2 regions of the Streptomyces sp. IBSBF 3136 genome follow, and region 2 is predicted to be linked to the other one. Evidence: riboswitches for the same ligand, from Rfam matches in the RefSeq annotation. Region 2 holds a riboswitch; the other holds the start of a gene.
What was found. Region 2 has a riboswitch for guanidine ahead of V7E45_RS30475 (DMT family transporter). Riboswitches for the same ligand answer to the same signal wherever they lie in the genome.
Positions count from the first base shown of each region.

Region 1 (9,582 bases), on a different contig from region 2:
CGCGGTCGCATCGGACCGCGCCACGGGGATGTCGCCGCGCGCATTCGGGCAGCGTGCCCGCGCGTGATTTCCCGCTGCCGTGTGGCCGGGCGCGCTTGGCGCCCCACTCGGATCGGGGACGGGCGCCGGCCCCGTCTCCATGACCGGCCCCGGGTCGGGCCAGTGGCTCAGTCGCCTGGGCAGATGATGAAGAGCGGGTAGGGGAGTCGGCGGGGGTGGTCGCCGATCTCGTTGAGCGCAGCGCGGATGTCGTGCAGGTGGCCGGTGGTCATCTGTAGCGGGGGTTCGTGGGGCTGGTAGGTGGTGCGGACCGGGTAGTCGATGCCTGGTTCGGTGGTCATCTCGATGTGGCAGCCCAGGACGTGGGTGACCTGCCTGTGTTCGCTGAACTCGATCAGGCGGTCGATGGTCTGGGCGTAGGCGGACCAGTCCTGGACGTAGAGCCGGCCGGGATAGACCGTGTCGCCGGTGAGCAGGAACCCGGTCCACGGGTCGTAGAACGTGACCGCTGCCTCGTGGTGCCCGGGGGTGGCCAGGCACTCGAGCACGCGGCCTCCCAGATCGACTCGCGCCACGGCGTCGGGGTCCTTATCAAATCCGAAGTGCCTCCAGGCCGCGGAGAGGTCTGCGTCGACCACCGTGGTCTGAGGGCGGTCGGCGAACTGGCGGTCGCCCGCGGTGTGATCGGCGTGGGCGTGAGTGTGCAGCACCAGCAGGTGGTAGTCCCGTCGGGGGTGGCGGGCGAGCCAGCCGTCGACGAGCTCGTCAACCACTCGGCGCAGGGGGAAGAACTCGGCGGACGCGGTGGCTCCGGTGTCGATCAGCACCGCCTGCGTGGTGCCGAACAGCAGGAACAGGAACGGTGCCTCGTAGTCGATCGCCATGTTCTGCCGCAGGATGACGGTGTGCTCGTCGTAGGCGTAGACCTGGATGTCCGGGTCGGTGTTGTGCTTGGACGACGGTGAGCCGTGGATCCAGCGGACGTCCAACTCGCGAAGCCGGCGAACCGGGCGGTCGAAATCCATGAAGGGTGTGCCTGCGGACATGACGTCTCCTGAGTGCGTCGTCTTGGCAGACCGGGTACGGCGCACATCTCGTCCGGGGCCGGCACTTGAGAGCCTCCGCCGCGAAGCTACCACGAGGTCGATCGAGGCCTCCGTCAGGTCACCCCACCCATGGCGGCAACACCGGCAATCGGCCGGTGAGCAACCGAAACGTCCCCGCAGCGCACCCCGGAGATGCCGTCCTGTTCCGCGGCCTTGGCCCGCCGGCCGGGGTACAGGACGGCGCCCCGTCGGAATCCGCGCTGGCGCGGGCGGGCGCCCGTCAGCGCCAGCGCGGTGGCCGAGGCAGTCCTGGGGGAGGGGGGCAAGGAGTACCTCGCCGACCCGATCCGCTCGCCCGAAGGGTCGGAGCCCTGACCGGCGGCGTCGGCGCGGACTCGGCCCTGGAGTGCGTCGGCACCGATGAGTCCACGCGGCAGGCCCCGCACTCGTCCCACCCGGCCAGCAACGTCGGCGTCCCGCACGAGGTGGCCGTCGACGGACGCGAGCTGTTCTTCTCCCAGGTCGGCCTGCGCGGCGGTCCGGCACCCGTCCGCCGCTTCCTGCCCGACCTGATCGACCGCGTCCTGCCCGGCCGGATTCAGCCGGGCAGGGTGTTCGACCTCCCCCTGCCCCTGGACCAGGTCGCCGAGGGCTACCGGGGCGATGGACGAGCGCCGCGCGGTCAAAGCCCTCCTGGAGCCCCGACCGCGCGGCCGCGGGGGGCTACTGTCCGACCGGGTTGAGGTAGGTGCCCGGGTGGGTGGCGCCGTCCTGCTTCAGGATCTGGCCGCCGAACGGCCACTTCAGAGTGAAGTGCTTTGTTTCGTTCGGCGGTGTGACCAGGAACGTTGCGGGGACGAACTTCTCCTTCTGCGACGTGGACCTGGCAACGGGGAGCAGGTTGATGCTGAAGTCCGTCGTGTCCCCCCGCCCCAGGGTGATCTTCGTGGGCCTCTTGGAGGAGCGCACCAGGGACCAGGTGCCGTCGGTCCGCTGGGCGCCGACCATGTCGACACCGGCAAAGCCGGACAGGGTGCAGGTGCGGTTGCTCTTGTTGGTGAACCAGATGAACGCCTGCGTCTGCTTCCCGGGCCGTCCCATCTCCGGCTTCGCGTCGTCCCCGGTGGCGAAACCGGCCTTCAGGTCGGCGGTGTGGCAACGCGTCGGCGCGGCCTTGGCGGTGGCGGTGGCGGCCGAGGCCGGGACGGCGGCGATGGCGGTGCCGGCGGCGACGATCGCCGCAAGGGCCACGGTGGTCATTTTGGTCTTCATGACGTGTTCGGTTCCCCTCGAATACGACTCGGTGCGCGAGGTCAGTGCGCACCCACGCACCTGTAGACGCTCGATGTCCGGCGGCGGTTCGTTGCGCGCCGAGCAACCTTTTCCGCCGCGTACGGTGGGGGCATGGCGCCGCCTCTGCCCCGAGCTGCTGGCACATCTGGCCTGGGTTCGCGTCTGCCGGCTTCTGTTCCGAACTCTGGTGAGAACTGATCTTCGATGTGCCGTCCCCTACTGTGCATCGTGCGGTGGCGCAGGATGCAGGCGGTCGTCATGTCGCGGGCGATGTGGGTGAGCCGTTCCTCGAGGGTGTCGTAGAGGCCCGCGGTCCGCGCCGAACAGTCGTCGGCCACATGGTCTGGGACCTGGAGCAGGTGGCCGCCGTGCGCCGCGACCACGCCCCCAGGCCGCCCTCGCACTCCTCGGCCATACCGCTCCAGCCCCGACCCCAGCCACGGGTGAGCCGATCCCCGAGCGTCGTGTGCTCGCCGACGGCACAGCAGGATCCGCTCTGCTCGACGAGAAACCGGGCGGTCAGCAGGTCCACGTCGTCTTCGCCCAGCGGCAGATCGAGAGAGCTGAGCAAGCTTCGAAGGGCCGCATCCCAAGAACGTGACGTGCATCAGGTGCGGTTTTCAGGACGTGCCTGGTTTGCGGGCAGGCCGGGGGCTGGGGTCGGATGCGCAGGAAGGTGCAGTGCTGGGTGGTCGGGTTCAGCACTGCGACTTACAGCGGGCTGCGGGCGGCGGCCTGGATGCGGGCGAGCCAGGTCTGGCTGAGTACCAGGATCGTCAGCTCTGCCGGCCACCGGGTGAGTGCTTCAGGGTCGGGGCACACCATCCCGGCGAGCCGGAACTCCCGGACCACCTTCTTCACTGGTCCGCTGCCCGTTGCGGTGGACCAGCCAGGCTCACGGCCCGCTCAGTCAAGGAGGGCGAACGACGCCCGCTCTTGCCACTTCGCGCCGTCATGCACCATGAGCTCAACTGACGAGACGCGCGACGTGAGGGGCAGCCTGCCGAGCAGGTCGGCCTCAATCTCATCCAGAACTGCATCGTCCTGGCCGTCAGCGACGGTCAGGTGGGGCACAATTTCGGCGAACTGGCCCCCATAGGGAGGGGCCTCGGGCCAACGGTCGGCGATCATCTCAGTGAGCCGCCGCAACTGCGTGTCTGGCTCAGGTGCGAGATACAGCACCGCTGGAAACCGCCCACAGCTCTCAAACCTCAGGTCAAAGGCATGATGACTGCCGAACGTGTCAGCGAGAGCCGAGCAGACACGTGCATCTATTCGGCTCTCGTCGAGGAACGGGAAGAGCACTGTGACATGCGCTGGCACTCCTGCTTGGGCTGACGGATCGAACCGCTCACGCCAGGCGCGGACGGCCGGCTCCGCATCCGGGATCCTGACGATGAGACCCGCCTGACCTGCCTGAAACCTACTCGTGCTGTCATCTGCCATGACACAGCATGCTGCCACCTTAGACCGTGTCCTACATGGTCAGTTGACGGTTGTGTTGGGCATGGGGAGTGGACGGTGGGGATGGATCGTTCCGGATGGCTTGTGGGAGTTGGCAAGGCCGTTGCTGCCGCCGGCGCGGGTGCGTCCGCAGGGTGGCGGGGTTGCGAACATCGATGATGAGGCGGTGTTTGCCGCGATCATTTACGTGCTGGTCAGCGGCTGCGCATGGCGGGCGTTGCCACCGTGGTTCGGAGCGTCGAAGTCGACCGTGCACCGCCGCTTCGCCATCTGGTCTCGCATCGGAGTATGGGGGCGGCTGCATCAGAAGGTTCTCCAGCTCCTGGATGAGCAGGACCTGGTCGACCTGTCTCGTGCGGTGGTCGATTCAAGCCACGTGAGGGCTAAAAAGGGGGGCGAATTTGCAGGTCCGAGCCCCGTGGACCGGGGTAAGCCCGGTTCCAAGATGCATGTCCTGTCCGACGCGAACGGACTGCCCCTGCGGGTCGGGCTCTCCGCGGCCCACATCCACGACAGCCTCGCCCTGAAGCCGATGCTGTCCCATTTCCACATGGGACACGAATCCCACGCGGCCGACTCGAAACCCGTCCGCCTCCATGCAGGCAAGGCGTACGACATCCCTCACCTGCGGCGATGGCTATGGGGCACACGCATCGGCGTCCGCATCGCCCGCAAGGGCATCGACTCCAGCGAGCGGCTCGGCCGACGCAGGTGGGTCATTGAACGCACCATGTCCTGGCTGACCGGCTACCGCCGTCTCAACCACCGTTACGAGCGGAGACCAGGCATCTACCTGGCCTTTCTCGGGCTGGCATCCGCCCTCTGCTGCTACAAGCGGTTCCTCAAACTGACCGAACGGGCGCAAGAAAGGCACGCCGCTGGCCATCTTTAGGCGGCGAGCAGGCCGGCGAGCACCAGAGCCGCCATCGCAGAGAAGACCCGCGGCTTCCTCCAACCCGCTCCCGAAGCCTGGCGGGTCAGCTCCCAGACCGTCACCAGACCGCCACCAAGGCCCAGCGCGCTCCGCAGCAGGAAAACGGTGGTGTGCACAGAGAGCCTCCAGGACCTTCGGACGGAGGGGGAAGGCTATCCCTGGTAGGGGTCCGTGGATGGCCAGCCCCAATTTGGGAGATCGCGTATGCGGAACCCGGCTGAGCTGGCAAAGCGCTGACCTGCGCGTTCCTGGGCTGCGCGCCGTGGTTCCCCGCTGTTCCCCGTCGGCCGCCGCCCTATCGGGCACGCATGGGGCACGGTGACTGGCTGCGTCCGGCTACGACGACAGAGGCGGCTTCCTGCGTCGGACGAATCGACGGCAGGCTACCCAGAGGTTGATCAAGAACAGCACTGATCCGGCGATGGGCCAGCCCACGGACCCACCATCGCGGTAGGTCTTGATACCGATCACCAGCAGCAGTGAACCGACCGCCACGCCCATCAGGTCGAGGAAGACGTCTGCCTGCCTCGCGATCTTCGAGTGGTTGACCACGGCTTGATCGTGACAGGTGAACGTGGTCGCCGCCAAGGGTCGGTCCTCCGGTTCCTCAACCCACCACTTGCCCCAGCCCCCATCCCATCCGCCGTCGACCCACACACCGTGGAGCGGGCGTGGTTCATGGCGTCCATGTGGAGCGCGCCACAGTACGAACGACATGGACGCCATGGGCCGCGTCTGCTCGGCTCTGCCTGGGTCGAGGGCGGACGGGATGGGAGATCCCGTGCACGCCCCTACGGACCCGCGGTCGCGTCCCCCTCCATCCCGGTGCCGGCCGATCCCCCGGCGGAAGCATCGTTCTGACCGTGGCCTGCCCGTTCACATCTCTGCCGAGGGCATCCGGGGCTGGGCTGTGGTCTGGTCGGTGGAAGGTTCCGAGATAGTGCAGCCCTGCCTCGTACGCCGTAGCGCGATCAGATCGCGGTCGACGTCGTCCACGATGAAGAACCGCTCCAGCTCCAGACGTGTGGGCTCCTCGACGAACTCCCCGTACGCCTTGTCGACGGTCACGCAATCCCCCACCGCCGTGGTCACGTAATTCCCCAGGCCGTGGGCCGTTGCATTGCATGACGTGGAGTGAGTCCGTGGGCTGGGCCTGCGCCATCGTGGCCTCTGCCGGCGCCGGTGGTGGCTGTCGCGGCCTCGGCCTGAGAAGCTGTCCGATCTCGGTGCCGGCTATTCGGGGAGGGACATTCGAGGTGCATCGCGACGATCAGTCAGTGAACCTTTCGACCGCACTGTCGCCGGAGCGGGTCGCTGAGATCAACGAGGTCATCGACCGGATCACACGCTGGGCGAGGGGCCGGGAAGACATTGTCGGCCTGCTCTTGGTGGGATCGTGCGCCCGCAACGCCGCGCGACCGGACTCCGACATCGACGTCGTCCTGCTCACCACGGACGAGTCCCGATACCTCCGTGAGGATGCCTGGGCCGTGGAACTCGGCCTGGGCGAACTGATCCGCACCCAGCGATGGGGACCGATCACGGAACGACGCTATTCCACGGCCTCCGGCCTGGAGGTCGAGCTGGGCATCGGTTCTCCGACCTGGGCAAAGACAGATCCCGTCGATCATGGGACGCATCGTGTCGTCACCGACGCTGCCCGGGTGTTGCACGACCCGGCAGGCATCCTTGCCGACCTTCTCGCCGCCTGCTGACTGACCGGCGGCGTGTCGGTGGGGCCCTTGGGCCGCTTGTTGGGCCGCCCCGTGCGGCGCCGCCCCGATACTGGCCTGGTGACCGGTACCGGGGCGGTGGGCGTCTTACTACTCGGCGAGGAAGACCACCGACTTGAACAGCCGCAAGGGCCCGGCCTCGCTACCTGCCGCCAGAGTCGTGCTCGTGCCGGCGCAGTCCGTCTCCAGGTAGAGCTGAGCGGTCTCGTCGGTGTTGTTCACGGGGCTGAAGGCGTTCTGGAGCGGATGCCCCACGATCTCGGGGATGTGAGCCACATGTCGGACACCGGGTCTATCCGTTCACTCCGCCGGTCTCGACCCGGGGGCGCACACAGGCGCTCAGGGGGCGCGGCGCACGGGAAGTGCTTGAAGAGCACGCGGCTGGGCCCTTCGCTTCCGTGCCCCACATCATGGGGGTAGGCAGCCTTCAGTCGGAATGCGCGTCCGTTGCGGACTGGCACCGCGGTCGCCGGTCCGGCCGGTGCGACCAGCAGGCCAGGTGTGCCTTGCTGGCCAGCCCTCCGCGCGAGCGCCCGAGACCCTCGTCAAGCCGGCGCTGATCCGGCGGCCTGCCCGGCAGGGGCCACGACCCGATGTCATCGTGCTCACCGTGCACCCGGCCCTGTCCGTCATGGGGCCCGATCCCGACCGCACCCATGTCGTCTCTGTTACGACTTGCTCCGGCTGCGGCCCGTGTGGGCAAGGGCGTCGGCTAGCTGGTCGCGGGTCATGATGGAGCAGCCCTCGATCCCGGCGGAGGTGGCCTTCGTGTACCGGTTTTACGTAGCCGCATGGCGGTCCGCCGAATCGGACGCAGATCCCGCAGGGGCCTGCGAGGCTCCGGAAGCGACGACCACCTGCGCCGGCTCGCTGCTCTCGCTGACGGCGACTCCCGGGTTGTCCGCTCCGGCGTCGAAGACGCATCATCAACCAGGATGAAGCCGTGCGAAAGCATGCCGCGAGGCTCCTCGCAGCCTTCTCGGACTTCACGGTGGCCTGACCTGCCTGACGCCGTCGGCCGCCTCGGCACCGACCAGCACCAGTGCGGGTTTGCACTGATTGGCAGAGCCGGCGGCACGCGTGCTCTGGGCCGATCGCCGGGCCGGATTCTGAGCATGGGAGTTGTCCCTCCGGGTCAGGTATCGCGCACAGTCACATGAGACTGAGCGCGATAGGTGGCGCTTGAGCACGTTAGTTGGCGGCCGGGCGCGAAAGTCGGCGCGTAGGTGAGCCGGGACACGGTAGGTGGAACCTGGTCACGCATGTTGGAACCAGGGCTCTTGGCTTCGGGGGAGCCGGGTGTCACTGGCGCCGGGTGGGATGCGCCCGTGACTGTCATGACGTGGCCCGCCAGGTTCCCGCCGTTGGCCGGACGACGGCGGGACCTGGGTGGCGGCCCGTGCGGTGGCTGGGCTGAACCGCTCCCTGGGCGGCGTGCGGGATGTCCCCTGCGGGGTCATGATGAGATAGCCCGGCCGCCGCGGGAGCGCTGGGCGGGAAGGGGCAGGCGATGGAGCTGTTCCCGCCGGCGCCGCTGCCGGAGTGGCGGGACACGAAGGAGACGCTGCACCGCTTCGCGCAGATTGTCGGCAAGATTCGCTTGGCCGCGAGCTCCCGGCGCAACCACTGGTGGAACGTCCCGTTCCATGTCACTGGGCGCGGCATCACCACCCGTCCGATGGGTCAGGTCGACGGGAATCCGGTCTTCACGGTCGACTTCGACTTCGTCGACCACCGGCTCGTCGTCATGACGCTGGACGGCGAAGAGCGGTCCTTTCCGCTTCCGGGCCAGTCCGTCGCGTCCTTCTACGACCAGATCTTGGCCGCTCTGGCCGCGCTGGGCATCCGGGTGAGCATCGCTATTCCCAGGCCCTTCGATCTACCCGACGCCGACCGGCCGTTCGCCGAGGACACCGAGCATGCGACCTACGACCCGGTGGCGGCAAACCGCTATTGGCGGGTGCTGAGCCAGGTGGCGTCCGTGCTGGAGGAGTTCGCGGCGGGCTTCTCGGGAAAGGCCAGCCCGGTGCACCACTTCTGGCACACCTTCGACATCGCCCACAGCCGGTTCTCCGGGCGCCGGGTCGACCAGCCCCGGCAGGCGGACCCCGTCACCCGGGAGGCGTACTCCTCGGAGGTGATCAGCTTCGGCTTCTGGTTCGGCGACGACACCTTTGCCGAGCCCGCGTTCTACTCGTACACCGCCCCCGAGCCCGCCGGTCTGACCGAAGCGCCGCTGAGCCCGGCGTCCGCGCAGTGGGTCGCGCGCGGCGACAGCCACCTGGCCGTGCTGCGCTACGACGCGGCCCGCGCCGAGGCCGATCCACGTGCGGCCGTGCTCGCCTTCTACGAAAGCGCCTACCAGGCCGGGGCCGGACGCGCCGGATGGGACATCGCGGCGCTTGCGTGCCCCGGCGGAATCACGGATCCGGTCCGTCGCTTCTGACGAATTCGGTCAGCGGTGCAGCGCGGTGCAGTGGTCAGGCTTCGGTATCGGTGCGCGCCAGGACGCCCTTGAGCAGGCCCGTGGACTGGCCGTCCTCGATGAGGTAGCCATCCGGGTCGCGCATGTAGCAGCGCAGGTCGGCGCGGCGGCCCATAGGCGGGGTGAGGAACTCGGCTCCCTTGGCGCGGGCTGCCGCGCAGAAGCCGTGGATGTCCGCCACCCGCACGTTCAGGAAGCTGGAGGCGGTGTAGCGGTCCTCCGGCGGGCGCAGTGGTCATGCCGCCGGCCCGTACCGCCCTACCGCCGCAGCACCTGCCTCGACCCCTACCTGCACCTCAAACTCAACGACACCGCCCTTGGACACCACGAACATCGCGAGGAGATCATCCCGCTCCGCATCAAGGGCCCCTCCGACAAGCCGCTGCGCGTACCAGGAGGAACGACCTTCAAGTTTGACGTCCCCGCTCCCTGACGACCGGCAGGGTGTGTCTGCCTCGATCACGATCCGCCCCCGAATTCTGGCGCGCCGTAGGAGAATTTGTATCCGGCGAAGTCGGCGACATGGACGTACCCAAGGCGCTGGTAGAGGGCGTTACTCGTTGGGTTGTCCGGGTCCGTGAACAGGACAACGTCCCTCGCCCCCGCGGCCAGCGCGGCCCTGCTCAC
Region 1 is NZ_JAJSZC010000016.1:16,556-26,137, reverse strand. It holds gene V7E45_RS05770 (MBL fold metallo-hydrolase) at 168-1,046, opposite strand; guanidine-III (ykkC-III) riboswitch at 1,058-1,125, opposite strand; partial or broken gene V7E45_RS05765 (IMP dehydrogenase) at 1,412-1,748, shown strand; gene V7E45_RS05760 (DUF4232 domain-containing protein) at 1,770-2,318, opposite strand; gene V7E45_RS05750 (hypothetical protein) at 3,051-3,200, opposite strand; gene V7E45_RS05745 (2'-5' RNA ligase family protein) at 3,246-3,785, opposite strand; gene V7E45_RS05740 (IS5 family transposase) at 3,847-4,695, shown strand; gene V7E45_RS05735 (hypothetical protein) at 4,692-4,853, opposite strand; gene V7E45_RS05730 (hypothetical protein) at 5,074-5,325, opposite strand; gene V7E45_RS05725 (hypothetical protein) at 5,614-5,805, opposite strand; gene V7E45_RS05720 (nucleotidyltransferase domain-containing protein) at 6,015-6,452, shown strand; gene V7E45_RS05715 (hypothetical protein) at 6,561-6,746, opposite strand; gene V7E45_RS05710 (DUF5996 family protein) at 7,981-8,916, shown strand; partial or broken gene V7E45_RS05705 (VOC family protein) at 8,951-9,187, opposite strand; gene V7E45_RS05700 (GNAT family N-acetyltransferase) at 9,415-9,582, opposite strand, start outside.
Region 1: another riboswitch for guanidine. It lies ahead of V7E45_RS05770 (MBL fold metallo-hydrolase); the one in region 2 lies ahead of V7E45_RS30475 (DMT family transporter).

Region 2 (9,582 bases):
ACCGCGGGCGACACCGCCCCCGCCACCGCAAGCCCCGCGGGCAGCGGCAGCGGCGGAGGCGGCAACGGCAAGAAGCCCAAGCGCCCCAAGCGAACCGGGTGGCGGCGCCTCTTCCCCACCTGGCGCATGGTGCTCGGCACCTTCGTCATGGGCGTGCTGCTGATCATCGGCCTGTTCTTCATCGGCTACTCGATGGTGCAGATCCCGTCCGCCAACGCTCTCGCCACCAAGCAGAGCAACGTCTACCTCTACGCCGACGGCTCCCAGCTCGCCCGCGACGGCCGGATCAACCGCGAGAACGTCACCCTCGCCCAGATCTCCAAGCCCGCCCAGCACGCGATCCTGGCCGCCGAGGACCGCGACTTCTACACCGAGTCCGCCATCGACCCCAAGGCCATGCTCCGCGCCGGCTGGAACACCGCCACCGGCAAGGGCAAGCAGTCCGGCTCGACCATCACCCAGCAGTACGTGAAGAACTACTACCTGGCCCAGGAACAGACGGTCACCCGCAAGGCCAAGGAGTTCTTCATCTCGATCAAGCTGGACCGCAACAAGTCCAAGGACGAGATCCTCGAGGGCTACCTCAACACCAGCTACTTCGGCCGCAACGCCTACGGCATCCAGTCCGCCGCCCAGGCCTACTACGGCAAGGACGCGGCCGACCTCGACCCGGCCCGCGCCGCCTACCTCGCCGCGCTCGTCAACGCGCCCAGCGAGTACGACGTCGTCGCCCACCCCGAGAACAGGCCCGCCGCCATCGCCCGCTGGAACTACGTCCTGGACGGCATGGTCACCAAGGGCTGGCTCGGCAAGTCCGAGCGCGCCGGCATGAAGTTCCCCATGCCGAAGGAGCAGACCGTCTCCACCGGCCTCTCCGGCCAGCGCGGCTACCTCGTCGAGGCCGTCAAGGACTACCTCACCGAGAACGAGATCCTCACCAAGGAACAGCTGGAGGGCGGCGGCTACCGCATCACCACCACCTTCCAGAAGTCCAAGCAGAACGCCTTCGTCAAGGCCGTCAACGACCAGCTGATCTCCAAGCTGGACAAGAAGAACAACAAGGTCGACAACTACGTCCGGGCCGGCGGCGCCTCCGTCGACCCCAAGACGGGCAAGGTCGTCGCCCTGTACGGCGGCATCGACTACGTGAAGCAGTACACCAACGGCGCCACCCGCGGTGACTTCCAGGTCGGCTCCACCTTCAAGCCCTTCGTGTTCACCGCGGCCGTGCAGAACAGCTCGACCACCCAGGACGGCCAGCCCATCACCCCGAACACCACGTACGACGGCACCAACCGGCGCCCCGTACAGGGCTGGAGCGGCGGCCCCTACGCCCCCGCGAACGAGGACCAGAAGTCGTACGGCGACATCACCGTCCGCAAGGCCACCGATCTCTCGGTCAACTCGGTCTACGCGCAGATGGCCGTCGACGTGGGTCCCGCCAAGGTCAAGCAGACCGCCGTCGACCTCGGCATCCCGTCCGGCACCCAGGACCTCCAGCCCTACCCGTCCATCGCCCTCGGCACCGCCACCGCCAGCGTCCTGGACATGGCGGAGTCGTACGCCACGCTCGCCAACCACGGCAGGCACGGCACGTACACCATGGTCGAGAAGATCACCAAGGACAGCACCGAGGACGTCAAGCTGCCCGACCGGCAGACCAAGCAGGCCGTCAGCCGCGAGGCCGCCGACACCACCACCTCCGTCCTGCAGAGCGTCGTCGACAACGGCACCGCCGTCGCCGCCCAGCAGGCCGGCCGCCCCGCGGCCGGCAAGACCGGCACCGCCGAGGAGGACACCGCCGCCTGGTTCGCGGGCTACACCCCCGACCTCGCCACCGTCGTCTCCGTCATGGGCCAGGACCCGGTCACGGCCAAGCACAAGTCGCTGTACTACGCCCTCGGCCAGCCCCGTATGAACGGCGGTGGCCCGCCCACCGCCATTTGGGCGCAGTACACGCGTGACGCCCTCAAGGGCAAGCCGGCCACCGAGTTCGACCTCGAACTCCAGCAGGGCGCCGACGTGATCCTGCCCCCGAGCTCGAGCCCCTCCGACCAGCCGGGCACCGCCGGGCAGGACAACGGAGGCGCCACCGACAACGGCGGCCAGGGCAACGGCGGCACCACCAGCACCCCCTCCGGCACCCCCACCGACGGCGGCACCACCGGTGACACCACCGGCGGCGGCACCACGACCGACGGCGGCGGCACGACCACCGACGGCGGCGGAACCACCACCGGCGGCGACACGGCAGGGGGCACCACCGACGGCGGCAACGCGACCGGCGGCGACACACAAGGCGGCACCAACGGCGGTGGCACGACCACCGGCGGCGACACGGCAGGGGGCAACCCGGGCGGCATCGGCACCACAGGACCCCAGCCGTAGAACCCGGCCGCGGACGAGGACGGCGCCCGTCAGCGACCGCTGGTCGCTCGACGGGCGCCCGTCTCAGTGACCGCCGGTCACCTTCAGCCCCACCACGGCGACCAGCAGCAGACACACGAAGAAGATCCGCGCGGCGGTGACCGGCTCACCGAGCACCACCATGCCGAGCACCGCCGCCCCGGCCGCCCCGATCCCCACCCACACGCCGTAGGCGGTACCGATGGGCAGCGACCTGGCGGCGTACGACAGCAGCACCATGCTGGCGACGATCCCCGCACCGGTGACCAGACTGGGCACGAGCCGGCTGAAACCGTCCGTGTACTTCATCCCGATCGACCAGCCGACCTCCAGCAGACCGGCCACGATCAACAGAACCCACGCCACGCCAGCGCACCTCCAGGACGACGGAAAACCCACTTCTCGCGGTGCGTCGTCTTTGCCTGCGTCCCGGTACGGCGCGTCTCGTCGGGCCCCTTCGAACATAGCAAAGGAACGCCGAAGGGGCCGGTGACCACCGTCACCGGCCCCTTCGGCCCTGCTCGGCAGGGAATACCGAACCGCGGGGGAAGCCCCCTCGGGGAATCAGAGATACAGCCCCGTGGAGTCCTCGGCCCCCTCGAACCGGTCCGCGGCCACCGCGTGCAGATCCCGCTCCCGCATGAGCACGTACGCCACGCCCCGCACCTCGACCTCGGCCCGGTCCTCCGGGTCGAACAGGACCCGGTCGCCGGGCTCCACGGTCCGCACGTTCTGGCCCACCGCCACGACCGCGGCCCAGGCCAGCCTGCGCCCGACCGCCGCGGTCGCGGGGATCAGGATGCCGCCGCCCGACCGCCGCTCGCCCTCGCCGGTCTCCTGCCGGACCAGAACCCGGTCGTGCAGCATCCGGATGGGCAGCTTGTCGTGCTGAGGGTTGCTGTTTCTGTTGGCGCTCACGCCTCGAACCTACCTGCCTGTGACTCGCCCGTACGACCCCGGTCAGCCCTTGCGGCGCCGCGTGCCGAGGGCGAGCAGCCCCACGACCCCGACCACCACCAGGGCGACGGGCACGACCCGCTCGAGCCGCGGCGCACCCTCCTCGTCCACGAACTGCGCGCGTACCTCACTCACGACACGGTTGACCTGGACGTACGCCCGTCCGACCGTGTGATCGACATTGGCGACCACCTTGGCCTTGGCATCGCCGACGATCGTCTTCGGATGCACCCGCACCCCGATCTCGTCGAGCGTCTCGGCCAGCACTTCGCGGCGGCGCTTGATGTCCGCCTCGATCTGCGCCGGGGTTCTGGTGTCCGACGTGTCCGCCACCGTACGGCCTCCGAAGTCCTTGATGCTGTTCTGGACAGTCTGTCAGTTCCCGGCTTCCCCGCACCGTAAGGCCCCCCGGTTACGCTGGCCCGATGAGCGAGCGACTCCAGCCCGGGGACCCGGCCCCCGATTTCACCCTCCCCGACGCCGACGGCAACGAGGTGTCCCTCTCCGCCCACAAGGGCCGCAAGGTCATCGTCTACTTCTACCCCGCAGCCCTCACTCCCGGCTGCACCAAGCAGGCCTGCGACTTCACGGACAACCTGGAGGTGCTGGCCGGCGCGGGCTACGACGTCCTCGGCATCAGCCCGGACAAGCCCGAGAAGCTCGCGAAGTTCCGCGAGAAGGAGTCCCTGAAGGTCACGCTGCTGGCCGACCCGGACAAGAAGGTCCTGGAGGCGTACGGCGCCTTCGGCGAGAAGAAGCTCTACGGCAAGACGGTCGTCGGCGTCATCCGCTCCACAGTGGTCGTGGACGAGGAGGGCAAGGTCGAGCGCGCCCTGTACAACGTCAAGGCCACCGGCCACGTGGCGAAGATCATCAAGGACCTCGGCATCTGAGTTCCTCCCGCCCGAACGGCCCGCCCGGCACCCGCCGCGGCGGGCCGTTCCCGCGTCCGAGGCGTGACCGCCCGGCAGGCGGTTCGTTACTCCGTACGGGCCGCGAACACGCGGCCGGAACGGAGGGGGACCGATGGGAGCCGGCGCGTACACCAAGGAACGGCTGGAAGCGGCGGCTCGCGGGGCGCGGACGTTCTCGCAGGCACTGGAGAACCTGGGCGTGGACCCCCGGAGCCCGACCCGCCGGTACGTCCGGGAGCGGATGAAGAAGCTCGGGGTGGACGTGTCGCATTTCGAGAGGGAGGGGGTGAAGTGGACGAAGGAGGTGCTCGAAGGGGCGGTGGCGGCCTCGACGAACATGGCCGAGGTCCTGCGTCGTCTCGGGCTGGAGGTCGTCGGCGGCCACCACACACACATCAGCCGGCGGATCAGGGCGTACGGGATCGACACCTCGCACTTCCGGGGCCCGAACCGGCGGGGCAGGCCCTGGCGGGCCCGTAGCCCGGAGGCCCTTCTCGTCGAGCAGCCGCCCGGTCAGGCCCGCCGCGTGCAGAGCGACCGGCTGAGGTGGGCGATGACGTCCACCGGCGTGGCGGAGCGTTGCGCCTCCTGCGGGACCGCGCCGGTGTGGCGGGGCCGTCCGCTGCCGCTGGAAGTCGATCACGTCGATGGGAACTGGCGCGACAACCGCATCGAGAACCTGCGCTTCCTCTGCCCCAACTGTCACTCGGTGACCGACAACTACCGGGGCCGGGGCAGGAGGGCCGGGGGCGGCGGCGTATGAGCGGCGAGGCGCGGAACACGGGGGAGCGGCCGCCCGGAGCCACCGGACGAGACTCGCGCGGGCCTGCCCGGCCCGGGACCGAGGAGCTGCGTCTGGCTGTCGCCGAGTCGGTCTCCGTCGCCGGGACGCTGCGTCGCCTCGGCCGCCCGGACACCGACACCCAGCGCGCGATGCTGCGCCGCTGGATCGCCGAGCAGGGCCTCTCCACCGCGCACTTCCTGGGGCAGGCGCACCAGCGGGGCAGGACGCACACGGACCGGGCCAGGCGGCCCGAGGACATTTTGGTCCGGCACGACGGCTCCCGTCGGACACGTACCCATCTGCTCCGCCGTGCGCTCCGTGAGGTGGGCGTGCCGGAGGCGTGCGCCGAGTGCGGGCTCGGGCCCGAATGGCTCGGGAGGCCGATGACCCTGGAGGTCGATCACATCAACGGCGACTGGAGCGACGACCGCCGGGACAACCTCCGGCTGCTCTGCCCCAACTGCCATGCGGTGACGAGTACCTGGTGCCGAGGCGGCGGCAGGCGAAAGAAGCCGCCCCGTACACTGAGCGAGGCAAAACGGCCTGCGAGTGATTAGTCCGTTTTGGGGCGGCCGTGGCGAAATAGGCGATACGCGCGGGTTTTAGGTGCCCGTGGGAGAAATCCCGTGTGGGTTCGAGTCCCACCGGCCGCACAGGTGAGGGGTCGCCCGTCCGGGCGACCCCTCTTCCGTTCTCAGCCCAGCAGCTCCCGCACCACCGGCGCCAGCGCCCGGAACGCCTTGCCGCGGTGGCTGATCGCGTTCTTCTCCTCGGGGCTCAGCTCCGCGCAGGTGCGGGTCTCGCCGTCCGGCTGGAGGACCGGGTCGTAGCCGAAGCCGTTCGTGCCGGCCGGTGCGTGCCGCAGGACGCCCCGCAGCTGACCCTCGACCACCCGCTCGGTGCCGTCCGGCAGCGCCAGCGCCGCGGCGCACGCGAAGTGCGCGGTCCGGTGCCCCTCCGCGATGTCGGAGAGCTGGGCGAGCAGCAGGTCCAGGTTGGCCCTGTCGTCACCGTGCCGGCCCGCCCAGCGGGCGGAGAAGATGCCGGGGGCGCCGCCGAGGACGTCGACGCAGAGGCCGGAGTCGTCGGCGACGGCGGGCAGACCGGTGGCCTGGGCCAGCGCGTGGGCCTTGAGGAGGGCGTTCTCGGCGAAGGTGACGCCGGTCTCCTTGACGTCGGGGACGTCGGGGTAGGCGTCCGCGCCGACCAGCTCGTGGGGGAGCCCTGCTTCGGCGAGGATGGCCCTCAGCTCGGTGATCTTTCCGGCGTTACGGGTGGCGAGGATCAGGCGGGTCATGGGGGCCAGTATCCCTGGTGGGCCCGGCCCCCGTGCCCCGGCCGGTCACGGCCTGCCGGCCATGGTGGGTCCGGTGGCCGTGGCCCGGCGCGCACCGGTTGCCGGCCGCGGACGGTCCGGCGGGCCTATATCCGGCGGGTTGCGGGCTGCCGGCCACGGTAGGTCCGGTGGCCGTGGCCCGGCGCGCACCGGCTGCCGGCCGCGGTGGGTCCGGCAGCCATGGTCCGGGCGGTCAGGCCTGCCGGGCGCGGACGGTCCGGCAGGCCATGATCCGGCGTGTTGCGGCCTGCCGGGCGCGGACGGTCCGCCAGGCCATGATCCGGCGTGTTGCGGCCTGCCGGGCGCGGACGGTCCGGCAGGCCTATGTCCGGCGCGTCACGGCCTGCTGGCCGCCGGCGGTGCCGTGGGCCCCTGCTTGCCGTGGGTCGAACCGGCGGCGCGGGCGTTCCTGGTCGCCGTCTTCGCCTTGTTCGCGGCGGCGGACAGCGGGCGGGCGATGTCCTCCAGGGAGCGGCCTTCGGCCCGTACCGCGAGCGCGGCCGCGACCAGCCCGGCCAGGCACATCAGGGCGGCGCCGATCTGGAAGGCGAGGACGGTGTCGCCGACCTTGCCGGTGCTGGTGAGGTCGGCGAAGAGCAGCGGGCCGCTGATGCCGCCGGCGGCGGTGCCGAGGGCGTAGAAGAAGGCGATGGACATGGCCCGGGTCTCCATCGGGAAGATCTCGGAGACCGTCAGGTAGGCGCTGGAGGCGCCGGCGGAAGCGAAGAAGAGGACCGCGCACCAGCAGGCGGTGAGGGTGCCCGCGCTGAGCGAGCCGCGGTCGAAGAGCCAGGCCGTGCCGAACAGCAGGAGGCCGGACAGCAGGTAGGTCGAGGAGATCATGACGCGGCGGCCGACGGTGTCGAAGAGCTTGCCGAGCAGCAGGGGGCCGCAGAAGTTGCCGATGGCGATGACGGCGAAGTAGTAGCCGGTGTGGTCGGCGGGCACGTCGAAGAACTTGGTGAGGATGGCGCCGAAGCCGAAGGTGATCGCGTTGTAGAGGAACGCCTGGCCGATGAAGAGGGAGAAGCCGAGGGTGGCTCGCTTGGGGTAGTCGGCGAAGATGGTGCGGGCGATCTCCAGGAACTTGGTGTCCTTGCGCTGGTGGATCTCCAGCTCGCCCTCCGGCGCGGCGAGCGCCTCGCCCTTCTCGGCCTCGATGCGTTGTTCGATGCCGGTGACGATCTCCTCGGCCTCCCGGTCCCTGCCGTGGATCAGCAGCCAGCGGGGGCTTTCCGGGACGTGGCGTCGTACCAGGAGGATGACCAGGGCGAGGACGGCGCCGAGGGCGAAGGTGAGGCGCCAGCCGAGGTTCGCGGGCAGCAGGTTCGTGTTGAGGGCGACGATGGAGAGCAGGGAGCCGCCGACGGCGCCGAGCCAGAAGCTGCCGTTGATGATCAGGTCGACGCGGCCGCGGTACTTGGCCGGGATCAGTTCGTCGATCGCGGAGTTGATCGCCGCGTACTCGCCGCCGATGCCGAAGCCGGTCAGGAACCGGAAGAGGAAGAACCACCAGGGGGCGAAGGAGACGGCGGTCAGCGCGGTGGCCACGAGGTACACGGCCAGAGTGATCATGAACAGGTTCTTGCGGCCGAAGCGGTCGGTGAGCCGGCCCCAGAAGAGGGCGCCGACGCAGGCGCCGGCCACGTACAGCGCGGCGGCCATGCCGGTGATCTGGCCGGAGGAGATGGCCAGGCCGCTGCCGGGTTCGGAGAGGCGGCCTGCGATGTTGCCGACGACCGTGACCTCGAGGCCGTCGAGGATCCACACCGTTCCCAGCCCGATCACGATGGTCCAGTGCCAGCGGGACCAGGGCAGGCGGTCGAGTCGGGCGGGGATGTTGGTGGTGATGGTCCGGCCGTTTCCGGGCGACGGCGCTTCGGCTGATGTGCTCATGGGCTCCCTCCTCGTCGAGGACGAGGAGTCGGGTGCCCTGGTCCGGTGCGATTAGGCCCCGAGGCCGCGGGAGAGGGTGTGGATGAGCAGGCCGGCCAGCGAGCCGACCACGGTGCCGTTGATGCGGATGAACTGCAGGTCGCGGCCGATGTGGGCCTCGATCTTGCGGGTGGTGTGCTCGGCGTCCCAGCCGGCGACGGTGTCGGTGATCAGGGAGGTGATCTCCTTGCGGTAGGTGGTGACGACGTGCACGGCGGCGCCCTCGACCCAGGTGTCGACCTTGTCCTGGACCTTCGGCTCGCTCGCCATGCGGGAGCCGAGGGACAGCAGGGCGGCCCGTACGCGCACCCGGAGTTCGCTGCGTTCGTCCTCGGCGGCCGCGACGATCATGGAGCGGACGGCGGTCCAGGCGGAGGCGATGAGGTCCTGGACCTCGCTGCGGCCCAGTACCTCGCCCTTGAGCCGTTCGACCCGGGCGCGGGTGTCGGTGTCGGACTGGAGGTCGGAGGCGAAGTCGGTGAGGAAGCGGTCGAGGGCGCCGCGGGCGGGGTGGGAGGGCATGTCGCGCATCTCGGCGCAGAAGCGCAGCAGTTCCTTGTAGACGCGTTCGCCGACCTTCTTGTCGACGAACCTCGGGGTCCAGCCGGGTGCGCCGCCCTCGACGGCGACCATGACGTCGGTGCGGTGCAGCACGAGCCAGTCGTGGGCGCGGCCGACGACGAGGTCGACGACGCGTTTGTGGCCGCCGTCGGCGACGACCCGTTCCAGCATCTTGCCGATGCCGGGGGCGATCTCCTGGGCGTTGGCGCGCCGGGTGACGGCCTCTCCGACCACGGCCTGGACGTCGGAGTCGCGCAGGACGGTGAGGGCGCCCCTGAGGGCGGTGGCCAGTTCGGCGGTGACGCGGTCGGCGTGGTCGGGTTCGGCCAGCCAGGCGCCGAGTCGGCTGCCGATGCCGACGGCGCGCAGCCGCTGGCGTACGACGTCCTGGGAGAGGAAGTTCTCGCCGACGAACTCGCCGAGGGAGATGCCGAGCTGGTCCTTCTTGGTGGGGATGATCGCGGTGTGCGGGATGGGCAGGCCGAGCGGGTGCCGGAAGAGGGCGGTGACCGCGAACCAGTCGGCGAGCGCGCCGACCATGCCGGCTTCGGCGGCCGCCGCGAGGTAGTCCGCCCAGGTGCCGGCGCCCTGGTGCGAGGCCCATGTGGCCAGCACGTAGACGACGGCCACGAACAGCAGCATGCCGGTCGCCGTGAGTTTCATGCGCCGTACCCCGCGCCGCCGTTCCT
Region 2 is NZ_JAJSZC010000186.1:6,395-15,976, reverse strand. It holds gene V7E45_RS30480 (transglycosylase domain-containing protein) at 127-2,388, shown strand; gene V7E45_RS30475 (DMT family transporter) at 2,452-2,772, opposite strand; guanidine-III (ykkC-III) riboswitch at 2,813-2,884, opposite strand; gene V7E45_RS30470 (GroES family chaperonin) at 2,971-3,273, opposite strand; gene V7E45_RS30465 (DUF3618 domain-containing protein) at 3,367-3,696, opposite strand; gene bcp (thioredoxin-dependent thiol peroxidase) at 3,789-4,256, shown strand; gene V7E45_RS30455 (HNH endonuclease signature motif containing protein) at 4,390-5,040, shown strand; gene V7E45_RS30450 (HNH endonuclease signature motif containing protein) at 5,037-5,618, shown strand; tRNA gene V7E45_RS30445 (tRNA-Leu) at 5,630-5,714, shown strand; gene rdgB (RdgB/HAM1 family non-canonical purine NTP pyrophosphatase) at 5,756-6,358, opposite strand; gene V7E45_RS30435 (MFS transporter) at 6,734-8,293, opposite strand; gene V7E45_RS30430 (DUF445 domain-containing protein) at 8,345-9,582, opposite strand, start outside.